DNA from 2 places in the Thioalkalicoccus limnaeus genome. Region 2 is predicted to be linked to the other one. Evidence: predicted binding sites of a transcription regulator. Region 2 holds the regulator's gene; the other holds the start of a gene.
What was found. The regulator sigma-54, encoded in region 2, starts transcription at its own class of promoters, with help from an activator protein. The targets are predictions, from matches to a motif close to TGGCANGNTNCNTGCTT.
Positions count from the first base shown of each region.

Region 1: flgG (flagellar basal-body rod protein FlgG) is a predicted target of sigma-54. The motif match lies at 4,221-4,237, and genes of this name have one in related genera.

Region 1 is NZ_JBDKXB010000005.1:20,795-26,499, forward strand. It holds gene ABC977_RS18355 (DUF1156 domain-containing protein) at 1-22, shown strand, start outside; gene flgB (flagellar basal body rod protein FlgB) at 340-726, shown strand; gene flgC (flagellar basal body rod protein FlgC) at 728-1,138, shown strand; gene ABC977_RS05660 (flagellar hook assembly protein FlgD) at 1,164-1,838, shown strand; gene flgE (flagellar hook protein FlgE) at 2,024-3,286, shown strand; gene ABC977_RS05670 (flagellar basal body rod protein FlgF) at 3,306-4,040, shown strand; gene flgG (flagellar basal-body rod protein FlgG) at 4,294-5,079, shown strand; gene ABC977_RS05680 (flagellar basal body L-ring protein FlgH) at 5,101-5,705, shown strand, end outside.
Region 2 is NZ_JBDKXB010000012.1:4,958-10,662, forward strand. It holds gene ABC977_RS10305 (PTS sugar transporter subunit IIA) at 1-230, opposite strand, end outside; gene rapZ (RNase adapter RapZ) at 230-1,087, opposite strand; gene ABC977_RS10315 (PTS sugar transporter subunit IIA) at 1,137-1,601, opposite strand; gene hpf (ribosome hibernation-promoting factor, HPF/YfiA family) at 1,823-2,161, opposite strand; gene ABC977_RS10325 (RNA polymerase factor sigma-54) at 2,190-3,665, opposite strand; gene lptB (LPS export ABC transporter ATP-binding protein) at 3,786-4,511, opposite strand; gene lptA (lipopolysaccharide transport periplasmic protein LptA) at 4,508-5,023, opposite strand; gene lptC (LPS export ABC transporter periplasmic protein LptC) at 5,020-5,631, opposite strand; gene ABC977_RS10345 (KdsC family phosphatase) at 5,642-5,705, opposite strand, start outside.

The DNA.
Region 1 (5,705 bases), on a different contig from region 2:
TCAGGGATTCGAGCAGGAGTAGTCCATCACGTCCCTACGTTTTCGCATCGCAGGTCGCGACACGCCCTGCATTCATGCTTGACATCATCCTTGCCGGGGCGTCGACGAGGTTTCCTCGCCAACGACGGTCGCGTCCACGCGATGCGCATCGGTTCGCGGTGCTCCATCGCGTCGGGCCGTTCCTTTGTTTGCCGGTACCGGCAAGAAGTTGCCACTGCCGGGCCGCCGCCGACCGGCGGGCCGCGGCAAGTCCTTGCTGAGGCAGTCGTACAGCTGATGGCGCAGAATCTGCTTTAACAGGGGCTGGTACAGCGATAGGGGCATTCCTCTGGAGGCATCATGGCCATCGGCATCGATTCGGCGCTCGGCGTTTATCCCGAGGCCTTGCGGCTTCGCGAACGCCGCGCGGAAGTCCTCGCCGCTAATCTGGCGAACGCCGACACGCCCGGTTTCAAGGCCCAGGACTTCGACTTCAAGGCGACCCTGGCGCAGCAAAACGTGCGCGTCAGGCTCGCCAGCACGAATGCCGCGCACATCGAGACCCCGGGAACACCGGAGGCCGAGCGTCTGTACCGGGTACCGTCGCAAGCCGCGCTCGACGGCAATACCGTTGATCCGCATCTGGAAAAGGCCGCCTTCGCGGAGAACGCGATTCGGTACCAGACGACCCTGATGTTGTTGGGGTCGCGGATCGGCGGCCTGATGAGCGCCATCCGAGGAGAATGACATGGCCGTTGAACGGGTCTTCGATATCGCTGGATCGGCCTTGTCCGCCGGCAGCGTCCGGCTGAACACCATCTCGAGCAACCTGGCCAATGCCGACACGGTCAGCGCGACCCCGGAAGAGGCCTATCGCTCGCGCGAACCGGTTTTCGCCAATGTCTTGGCGGGGCAACTCGGCGGCGGGAGTGCTGGCGTTCGCGTGCTCGGGGTCGTCGAAAGCCTTGCCGAGCCGCGCAAGGAGTACCAGCCCGATCATCCAGGGGCCGATGCGGACGGGTATCTCTACTATTCGAACGTCAACGTCATGGAGCAGCTTGCGAATCTGATCTCGGCGTCTCGCTCCTATCAGACCAACGTCGACGTCATGAGCACGGCAAGGCAATTATTGCTCAAGACATTGGAACTCGGCCGATAAACGGCGGATCACGAGGGTAGCCATCATGTCCATCGCAGTGAATCCAACGATGACGGCCGATGATCCCGGTCAGATCGAGCCGCGGCCGCCACCTTCGAGCCAATCCCTGGGCCAGGACGATTTTATGACCCTGATGATGGCCCAGCTCAAGGCCCAGGACCCGATGAACCCGATGGACAGTCACAACTTCCTGTCCCAACTGGCTCAGTTCAGCACCGTCAGCGGGATCGAGAAACTGAATCAGTCTTTCGTTGGCCTTGCCGAGTCGTTGACGTCCAGCCAGACCTTGCAGGCCTCTCAGCTGGTCGGCCGCTCGGTATTGGTCCAGGGTGAGGGACTCGTGTTCGATGGGACCTCTGGGGCGGTCGGCGCGATCGATCTGCCGGTGATGGTGCCCGACTTGACCATCAATCTCTATGACGCGACTGGTCAGCTCGTGCGCACGATGAGCATGGCAGGGCAGGGTCCGGGTCTGGTCAACATCAATTGGGACGGACTCGATGACTCAGGCGAGCCGCTGCCGGCAGGCCGTTACCGTCAGGAGGCGACCGGTTCCATCAATGGAGAGCAGGTGGTGTTCGAGTCCATGGTTCGGCAACAGGTCGATGGCGTCTCCGTGGATGCTCAGGGCGGGCCAGTGCTTCTATCCCTGGCCGGTGGGCAGCAGATAACCTTGGATCAGGTGCGAGAGATCCGTTAGGGAAACGCTGAACTATCCAGCGTTTTCCGTGCGGGGCAGGAGCCCCGCCGTGTTCGGTCGCGATCAGCGACTGAACAAGAGGGAAGTCGGAAACCGCGTTTGCGACTTCCGTGCTGATCTTTGGCCAGGACGGCCAATAGATCAGCGTCGCCTTGGTCGACAGATGATTCGTGGGAGATGATTCGATGCTAATGAATAACGCCATCAGTGGCCTGCAAGCGGCGACGACCGATTTGTCCGTGGTCAGCAATAATGTGGCCAATGCGTCCACCGTCGGCTTTAAGTCGTCGCAGGCGCTGTTCGCGGACATGTACGCGGCGAATGCCTCGCCCGGGAAGGCCGTGGGCATGGGTGTGCAGGTCGCTGGGGTCAGCCAGAGCTTCAACCAGGGGTCCTTGAAGTTGACCAACAAAAGCCTCGATTTGGCCATCGTTGGTCAAGGGTTCTTCGGCGTGAACAATGGTGGCGCGATGGCCTACACCCGTGCTGGTGCCTTCGGAACCGATAAGGATGGTTTCATCGTCAACCAGGGTGGCATGAGACTGATGGGGTACCAATCGAATGGCGCGGGCGGGGTGTCGGGCCAGTTGGGGGACCTGCGGATCGACACCGCCAAGATGGCCCCGTCGGCGACGTCGCGAGGCAATCTGTCATTGAACCTCGACGCCGGCGTCGAGCCGCCCGCCGAACCCTGGGCCGGGCCTTTCGATCCGTGGGGCGAAGACGCGAACGCCGGACCACCGAGCCCAGATACCTATAACAGCGCCACGTCGCTGACGGTCTACGATAGCTTAGGCAATCCTCATACCCTCTCGCTCTACTTCGTGCGCGGAGAGGGCAATCAGTGGGAGGTGCATGCGCTGATCGGCGGCGTCACAGTGGGTGGTTCACCGGCCGGCACCCTCACCTTCGATGAGCAGGGCGTCCTCGACCCCGAATCGGCCGAGTTCGAGCTCGCCGGCTGGCAGCCCCTGAACGGGGCCGGCGAGCCCAATGGCGCGGCGGGGAAGGATATGACCTTTTCACTCGGGGATTCGACCCAGTTCGCCAGTCCCTTCACCATCCAGGGTCTGCAACAGGATGGCTATGCGACCGGCGAATTCAGCCGGATCGCGATCGACGACACCGGCCACATCGTCAGCTACTTCACGAACGGCCGATCGCAGGTGGTGGGGCAGGTGGCCCTTTACAACTTTGCCAACCCGCAAGGACTTCAGCCGGTTGGGGACAGCGCTTGGGTCGAAACCCCGGAGTCGGGAGTGGCCCTGGTGGGCGCCCCGGGTGTGGGCGGATTGGGGCGCTTGGAGTCCGGCGCGCTGGAAGAGTCGAATGTCGATCTCACCGAGGAGCTGGTGAACCTGATTCAGGCGCAGCGTAATTATCAGGCCAATGCCAAGACGATCCAGACCGCGGATACCATTACCCAGACGATCTTGAACATGAGGTAGGCGGAAGGAGGGGTCAGCGATGGATAGGATGCTCTATATCGGTATGGCCGGAGCGCGTGAGGTGGCCAATGCGCAGGGGGTTGTCAGCAACAACCTGGCCAACGCCAACACCGCCGGTTTTCGCGCCGATCTGCATCAACTGCAGAGTCAATCCGTCTATGGGCCGGGGTTTCCGTCGCGGGCCTATGCCGGGGCCGAGTCGCCCGGGGCCGATCTCTCGCCGGCGGCCCCGATTCCGACGGGCCGCGATCTGGACGTGGCGATTCAAGGTCAGGGTTGGATCGCGGTCCAGGCCCCCGATGGCAACGAGGCCTATACACGGGCCGGGGATATGCAGGTCTCGGCCGGCGGCATCCTGACCAACGGAGCGGGGCACCCGGTGCTCGGCAATGCCGGCCCGGTGGCGCTGCCGCCGGCCGACAAGGTCGAGATCGGCCAGGACGGGACCATCTCGATCAAGCTGTTGGGACAGGACAACATGGCGGTGCTTGACCGGATCAAACTGACCCGGCCCCCGGACGAACAGATGCACAAGGGCGATGATGGCTTGTTCCGGTTGGCCGATGGCGAGGAGGCCGATGCCGATCACACGGTGACATTGGTATCGGGGGCGCTCGAATCGAGCAATGTCAATGGCGTCGAGTCGCTGGTGCAGATGATGAAGCTGGCCCGTCTGTTCGAGCTGCAGGTCAAGGTCATGAAGGAGGCCGAGAGAACGGACGAGGCCGCGAGCATGCTGGTCCGGCCGGCCTGACGACCGGACGGGTCCGAGCATCGGTTCAAGAATAACCGCCGCACTCGTAGGTCGGGTCAGCGCAGCGCAACCCGATCTCGAAGGCTAATTCCCATGGCCGGGGCCACCCCGCAGCTTGGCATCTCTCGACCGGGGGCCAGGTATCCGGCGTTCGGCTGCGAACTTCAGGTTAAGCCAGGTTGGCCCGAATAATGCTGCCAACTCAGTAGGTGCCGATTCCTTGACGGACCGGCCGCAATGCGACGGAGGTGACATGTTTCCCGCCCTTTGGATCAGCAAGACCGGGCTCGAGGCCCAGCAGACGAACCTCGCGGTGATCTCGAACAACCTCGCGAACGTCAACACGACCGGCTTCAAGCGTGGACAGGCCATGTTTCAAGACCTCCTGTATCAAACCGTGCGCCAGCCGGGCGGGTTGGAAACGGAGGACACGGAGCTGCCGTCCGGACTCACGCTCGGAACCGGGGTGCGAACCGTCGCGACCGCGAAGCTGTTCACGCAGGGCAACATCGTCCACACCGGCAACGATCTGGACGTCGCGATCAACGGTCGCGGATTCATCCAGGTCTTGTCGCCGGATGGCACGGTCGTCTACACCCGGGATGGATCGCTGCAACGCAATTCGGAGGGGCAGCTCGTGACGGCCAGCGGGATGCTAATCGAGCCGGCGGTGACCCTCCCCGAGGCGACCTTGACCGTGACGATCGGATCGGATGGAACCGTCTCCGCGCAGGTCGCGGGCGACGAGGCCCCGACGCAGGTTGGCCAGATCGAACTGGTCGACTTCATCAACCCGGCGGGCCTCGAGGCGATAGGCAATAACCTGTTTCGGGAAACCGCCGCTAGCGGTACGCCGCAACCGGGTATCCCGGGGCTCGATGGGCTTGGGGTCCTGGTGCAGGGGTCGGTCGAGAGCTCGAACGTCAACGTCGTCGAGGAGCTCGTGAACATGATCGAGACCCAGCGCGCCTACGAAATGAACTCAAAGGCCATCGGGACGGCCGACGACATGCTGCGGTTCGTTGCTCAAAACCTCTAACGAGTGATTCGGAGAACCGGTATGACGCCTCTATCCTGGATCGGCGGCGGCCTCGGTGCCGCGGGGCTTCTGTTGATCGGCGGCTGTGCGTCGGTGACGAAGCCGCCACCGGTACCCGGCGATAACCCCGCCTATGTCGCGGCGCGTCCGGTACCGCCGCCGCCGGAGGCGGTCCCGCCGGTCGTCATGCCATCGCCGACCCAATTCACCGGGAGCCTTTACCGTGCCGGGTACGGCATGATGCTTTTCGAGAATGCCGTGGCCCGCAATATTGGTGACATCCTGACCATCACACTGATGGAGAAGACGGCCGCCAAGAAGAATGCCATGACCGGTTTGGCGAAGGATTCGACTGGGTCCTTGGAGGCCGCGATCCGTGCGGCTGGCATGAACGTGGATCCACGCAGCTTGGACCTGGACGTGACGGTGGACCGCGCCTTCGACGGCGTCGGCAAGAGCGAGCAAAGCAATAGCTTGCAGGGCAACATCTCGGTGGTCGTTTCCGAGGTGCTGCCGAACGGCAATCTGCTGGTCGGCGGCGAGAAATGGCTCACGCTGAACCAGGGCGAGGAGTTCATTCGCATCACGGGCATCGTTCGGCCGCAGGACATCCGGCCCGACAACAC
Region 2 (5,705 bases):
ATGTTCGATGGCGTCGAGCCGTAGAGATCGGTCAAGACGAGTAGGCCGTCGCCCTCGTCGAGAAGAGCCGCCATGGCCCGTGCGGTGGCAAGCATGTCGTCGCGCTCGTCATCGTGACCGACGGCCAGGGCTTCGGCGCGGAGTGGACAGCCACCCAGCATCCCGGTCGCCACCCGGAGCAACTCGGCACCGATGCCATTGTGGGTGACCAGCAAGAGGCCGGCGCTCATCAGGGCAGCTCCCGGTGGCGGACCATGACCTTGTGACCGCCCGCCTCGAAGTGATTACGGAGGGCCTCGGCCAGGTAGACGGACCGATGCTGCCCGCCGGTGCAGCCGATCGCTATGGTCAAATAGCTGCGCCCATCCGTTTCGAATTCCGGGATCCAGCGGTCGAAGAAGGCGAGGATGTCGTCGCGCATCCGTGTCACCTCCGGGTGTCCGTCAAGGAAGGCCGCGACCGCCGGGTTCAGCCCCGTCAGGCGGCGCAGTTCGGGCTCCCAATGGGGGTTCGGCAGGCAGCGGACGTCGAAGACGAAGTCCACGTCGTGAGGTGCCCCGTATTTGTAACCGAATGATTGTAAGAGGATCGATGTCCGGGGCGATGATTCTCCGGCCACCTGCTCGCGAATCAGATCCCGCAGCTCGTGTACATTCGTGTGCGTGGTGTCGATATGCCAGGTCGCGCCCCTGAGGATCGGTTCCAGATACTGCCGTTCGAGCACGATCGCCTCGCGCAGCGAGCGATCGGCGTTGGTCAGTGGATGCTTGCGTCGCGTCTCGCTGAAGCGAGTGATCAGGGTGTCCGTCTGAGCGTCGAGGAAGGCGACACGGCACTCCAGCCCAAGCGCGCGCGCCTCGTCGATGATACGTGTGAGGGTGGCGAGGTTTTCGGGCTTGTTGCGGGCGTCGATGCCGACGGCCGTCTGATCGTAGACCGGGTCCTCGAGTTGCGCGATGACGGTGGCTAACTCGGTCAGCAGGAATAGCGGAAGGTTGTCGATGCAGTAGTAGCCGAGGTCCTCCAGCGTGTGGAGCGCAACGCTCTTGCCCGAGCCCGACAGACCGCTGACGATGATCAGTTTCATGGTACCTTGACAGGCCCTTCCGGCGGCGCCGGCCGAGTCCCGTGAGCTACTATGTCGTACGCTGTTCCCAGTCCTTGAAGAGGCCGAGTACCTCGGCCGCTGTCTCGGCGTTGCGCAGGCTCACCCGCAAAGCTGGATTGCTGAGCATCGTGGCCAACTGGGATAGAAGCTGCAGATGCATCTCATTGGCCGCCTCGGGTACCAGTAGCGCGAAGGCCAGGTCGACTGGCGTTTCGTCGATGGCGTCGTATCCGATCCCCGTCGCCAGTTGGGCGAAGGCCCCGATCGGTTCCCGGATCTCCGGTACGCGTGCGTGCGGCAGCGCGATACCGTGACCGAGACCGGTGCTTCCGAGCCGTTCTCGTTCGATCAAGCGTTCGAAGACGATCTCCGGCGTGAGGATCAGGTTCGCGCTGGCCAACAGTTCGCTCAAGGTCTCGAGCAAGCGCTTCTTGCTGGTGACCTCTACACGGCAGCCGATCCGGCGCTCGGCGATGAGTTCAGACGGAGACATCGATCACATGAATCCCAATGCACTGGACAAGGATAATGGGCGGAGATTTTCGCACATCCAGCGCGGTGATTGTGGGGTATTGCATCACAACGGCGTCAGCCGCTGTGAGCATCGCGTCGGTCGCGACGATCGCACCGAGTCGCATGAGACCAATCACTCGGGACGAAGTGGCGCCCGGTCCGGGGCGTTTGGTCTGCCTATCGCTCGGACCGGGGTGCTTCCTACTCGTCGGTCGGTGGGGCTTCGTCTAATCCTTTGAGGCTGTTGCCGCCGCGGTGATTGTTCTTCTTCTCCTTGTGGCGAATGACCTGGCGATCGAGCTTGTCGATCAACCCGTCGATCGCGGCATACATGTCTTCATGGACCGACTCCGCGAACAGGTTGGCCCCATTGACGTAGATCGTGGCCTCCGCGCGTTGGCGGAGCTTCTCGACGCTGAGGATGACGTGCATGTTGATGACGTGGTCGAAATGCCGCCCGAGACGCTCGAACTTGTTCTCGACATAGCCCCGGAGTGCCTCGGTGATGTCGACATGGTGCCCCGTCAGGTTGATCTGCATGATGTACTCCTAGTGTTCTGAACGCCTCTCAAGTGAGACGTTTACGTTCGTTCGAAGGTGGTATGCCCAAGGCCTCGCGGTACTTTGCCACGGTGCGTCTGGCCACATTGATGCCCTGATCCCCAAGCACGGTCGCGATCCGGCTGTCGCTGAGGGGCTTGCTGGCCGGCTCACCGGCGACCAGCTTGCGGATCAGGGCGCGGATCGCGGTCGACGAACATTCGCCTCCCGAAGCCGTGCCCACATGGCTGGAAAAGAAGAACTTCAATTCGAAGGTGCCTCGTGGAGTATGCATGTACTTCTGGGTCGTCACGCGCGAAATCGTCGACTCGTGCAGATCGAGGGTCTCAGCGATGTCGCGCAGGACCATGGGCTTCATCGCCTCCTCTCCGTGTTCCAGAAAATCCCTTTGCAACTCCACGATCTTGGCGGCAACGCGCAGCACCGTCTCATTGCGGCTCGCCAGGCTCTTGATGAACCAGCGTGCCTCTTGGAGGTGGCTCTTCAAGCACAGGTTGTCGGCACTTTGATCGGCACGGCGGATCAGCTTCGCATAGTCCGCATTAACCCTGAGCCGCGGCGTGATGTCCGGGTTCAGCTCGACCAACCAGGCGCCGTCGCGTTTGCGCACCAAGACGTCGGGTATAACGTACTCTGTTTGGATTTCCGCGATCAAGGCCCCGGGGCGGGGTTGCAGAGCACGAATCATCGTGATGGCCTGTGCCAGTTCGTCGGCGTCGAGGCCAAGTGCGGTGCGGATCCCGGCGAGATCGCGTCGCGACAGCGTGGCGAAGTGGTCGCGGCAGATGGCGAGCGCGACATCGCGCACGGGATCCCCTTGCGGATGTTGTCGCAATTGCAGAAGGAGGCATTCGCGCAGGTCGCGCGCGGCCACGCCTGGAGGGTCGAATGACTGGACGCGATGGATCACGGCCTCGATCTCATCCAACCCGAGGTCGGGGTCACCGAGGGTCGCCTTCAGCTCCGCGGTATCGGTCGTCAAGTACCCGTCGTCATTGATCGCATCGATGACGGCGGTCGCGATCGCCTGCTCGAGCGGGTCGAGGCGGGACAGGTTCAGTTGCCACATCAGGTGGTCGTGCAGGCTTTGCGGGCGACTGCGCTGTGCGAGCCAATCCGGCCCCTCTTCGTCGCGGGTCGCGCCGGGCAGGTAGCTGGTGTCGTAAAGGTCGCTCCACTCGGTGTCGACCGGTAAGTCCTCAGGGATGTCGGTGCGTTGCCCATCGACCTCGCGGTCGAGATCCCGCGGCGGGGTTTCGAGAAGGGCATCACGCTCTTCCGCCGGGCGTTCGCCTGCTTGTTCCTCGGCGCCATGGGAACCCTCGGTCTCGTCGCCCTCCTCGATCATCAGGTTCGATTCCAGGACCTCCTGGATCTCGCGCTGCAGATCCAACGTCGACAACTGCAGCAACTTGATCGCATGCTGCAGCTGCGGGGTCATGGCCAGATGCTGGCCGAGACGAAGTTGGATCGACTGCTTCATTGCTCGGATTGCCGTAACATGGTTCGCAATTCAATGCGATCTGGATCATTCTAGCCGATGCAACCCTGATCGTAGCATGACTCGAGGTGCCGGCCCCGGCTCGTGTCGAGTGCCCCGGGGTCATAGCGTGAAGTGCTCGCCGAGGTAGACGGCCCGGACCTCGGCGTTTTCGAGCAAGGCCTGGGGTGTCCCTTCGGCGATGACCCGGCCGTCGTTGATGATGTAAGCGCGGTCGCAGATGTCGAGCGTCTCACGCACGTTATGGTCCGTGATCAGGATGCCGATGCCGCGCTCGCGCAGATGGGTCACGATCTGCTTGATGTCGCCGACTGCGATCGGGTCGACCCCCGCGAAGGGTTCGTCGAGTAACATGACCCGTGGCTCGACGGCCAGCGCACGCGCGATCTCGAGGCGGCGGCGTTCGCCGCCGGACAGGCTCAGGGCCAGCGATCCAGCGACATGGGCGATGCCGAGTTCCTCGAGCAAGGCTGTCCCGAGGGTGCGCCGTCCGGCGCGGTCGAGCTCGCGGCGTGTCTCGAGGATCGCCAACAGGTTCTCCTCGACGCTCAGTTTGCGAAAGACCGAGGGTTCCTGCGCGAGGTAACTCAAGCCGCAGCGGGCGCGGGCGTGCATCGGCAGCCGCGTCAGATCCCGCCCGTCGAGCGTGATCCGGCCCGTATTGGCCGCAATCAGGCCGACGATCAGGTAGAAACAGGTGGTCTTGCCCGCGCCATTCGGCCCCAGGAGGCCCACGACTTCGCTGTCGTTGACATCGAGATCGACGCCTCGGAGTACCGGGCGATGGCGATAGTGCTTGGTGAGATTCGTTGCCCGCAGTGTCGTCATGGTGTGGGGGTGATCTCGATGCGAACGCGCTCCGTCCCGTTCGCGCTGGTCCCGGCCTTGATCTGGGAGGTTGCTCGATTGAACAGGATCCGATCACTGCTGAAGCGATCCTGACCCTGGTAGAGGACGGCTCGGTCGATCAAACTGATCTCGTCCCGGGTGACGTCATAGGTCATTTGTCGCGCCTCGGCCCGCTGCTCCGGGGCGTCGCCTTCGGCGCGTTGGACGAGGATCGCCGGGTCCCCCCAAGCGGTGATCCGTTCCGGCCGGCGATCGGGTCGATGCTGAACTTCGACTCGGTCGGCCTCGATGCGCAGCCGACCCTGTTCGACCAGGACCTGGCCTTGGTAGAGGCTGAGGGCGAGCTGGTCGTCGAACTGCACGCTGTCGGCCTCGATCTGGATCGGGTCGTCGGCGCCAGCGGGGCTTGGCACAGCGGATCCGACCCACGACGCCAGCAGCAGCGAGAGCGCGCAAGCGAGGTGTCGGCGGTCGTGACCGGGCTGAATCATGGTCGCCCCTCATCGGCCATGTGAAAGATGGCCTGTGTGCGCTTCGGAAATTCGATCCGGAGTGTCTCGCCGAACCAGAGGCGGACGCCGGTCGACGTCAGTTGATCACGGTCGCTGTAGAGTCGAACCGGGTCATCGGTCTCGGCGTAGTCGTTTTGGGGTTCGACGCGTAACGAATCGGTCTCGATCCGTATCGCGCGGGTCGTAGCGCTGGCCGCGCGATGCAGCACGACGTTGCCGTGGAGCTGGATCTCGTTGCCCTCGGCCGCGACCCGGCCGGCCGCGGCTTGGGCGTGCCACGGAGGGGCCTGATCGACTAGCCAGGTCAGTTCGGGGGCGTCGAGCTCCGTGCTGTCGTCCCCGGGAAAATGCCGCAAGATGCGCGCCTGCAGATGACGCTGGGTCCGTCCGAGATCGTCCATCTGCGTGGCCCGGAAGCCCTCGACGACGTAATCCGGACGGCGCTCGGCCGACGCCGACGGCGGCGCCTCGACCCGCTCGGGCCGGCCCCACCACCAGGCGGCGGTACCGAGCCCCGCCAGGATCAATGCGAGTGTGAGCTGTTGGCGGTTGACGAACATCGCTGGTGCCGGGCGGCTCCCCGTCATGGCATGGCCATCAGTGCGGGAGAGTGCCCTGGGCTTCCATGATGAGCTCGCAGACCTCGCGCGCCGCTCCCCGG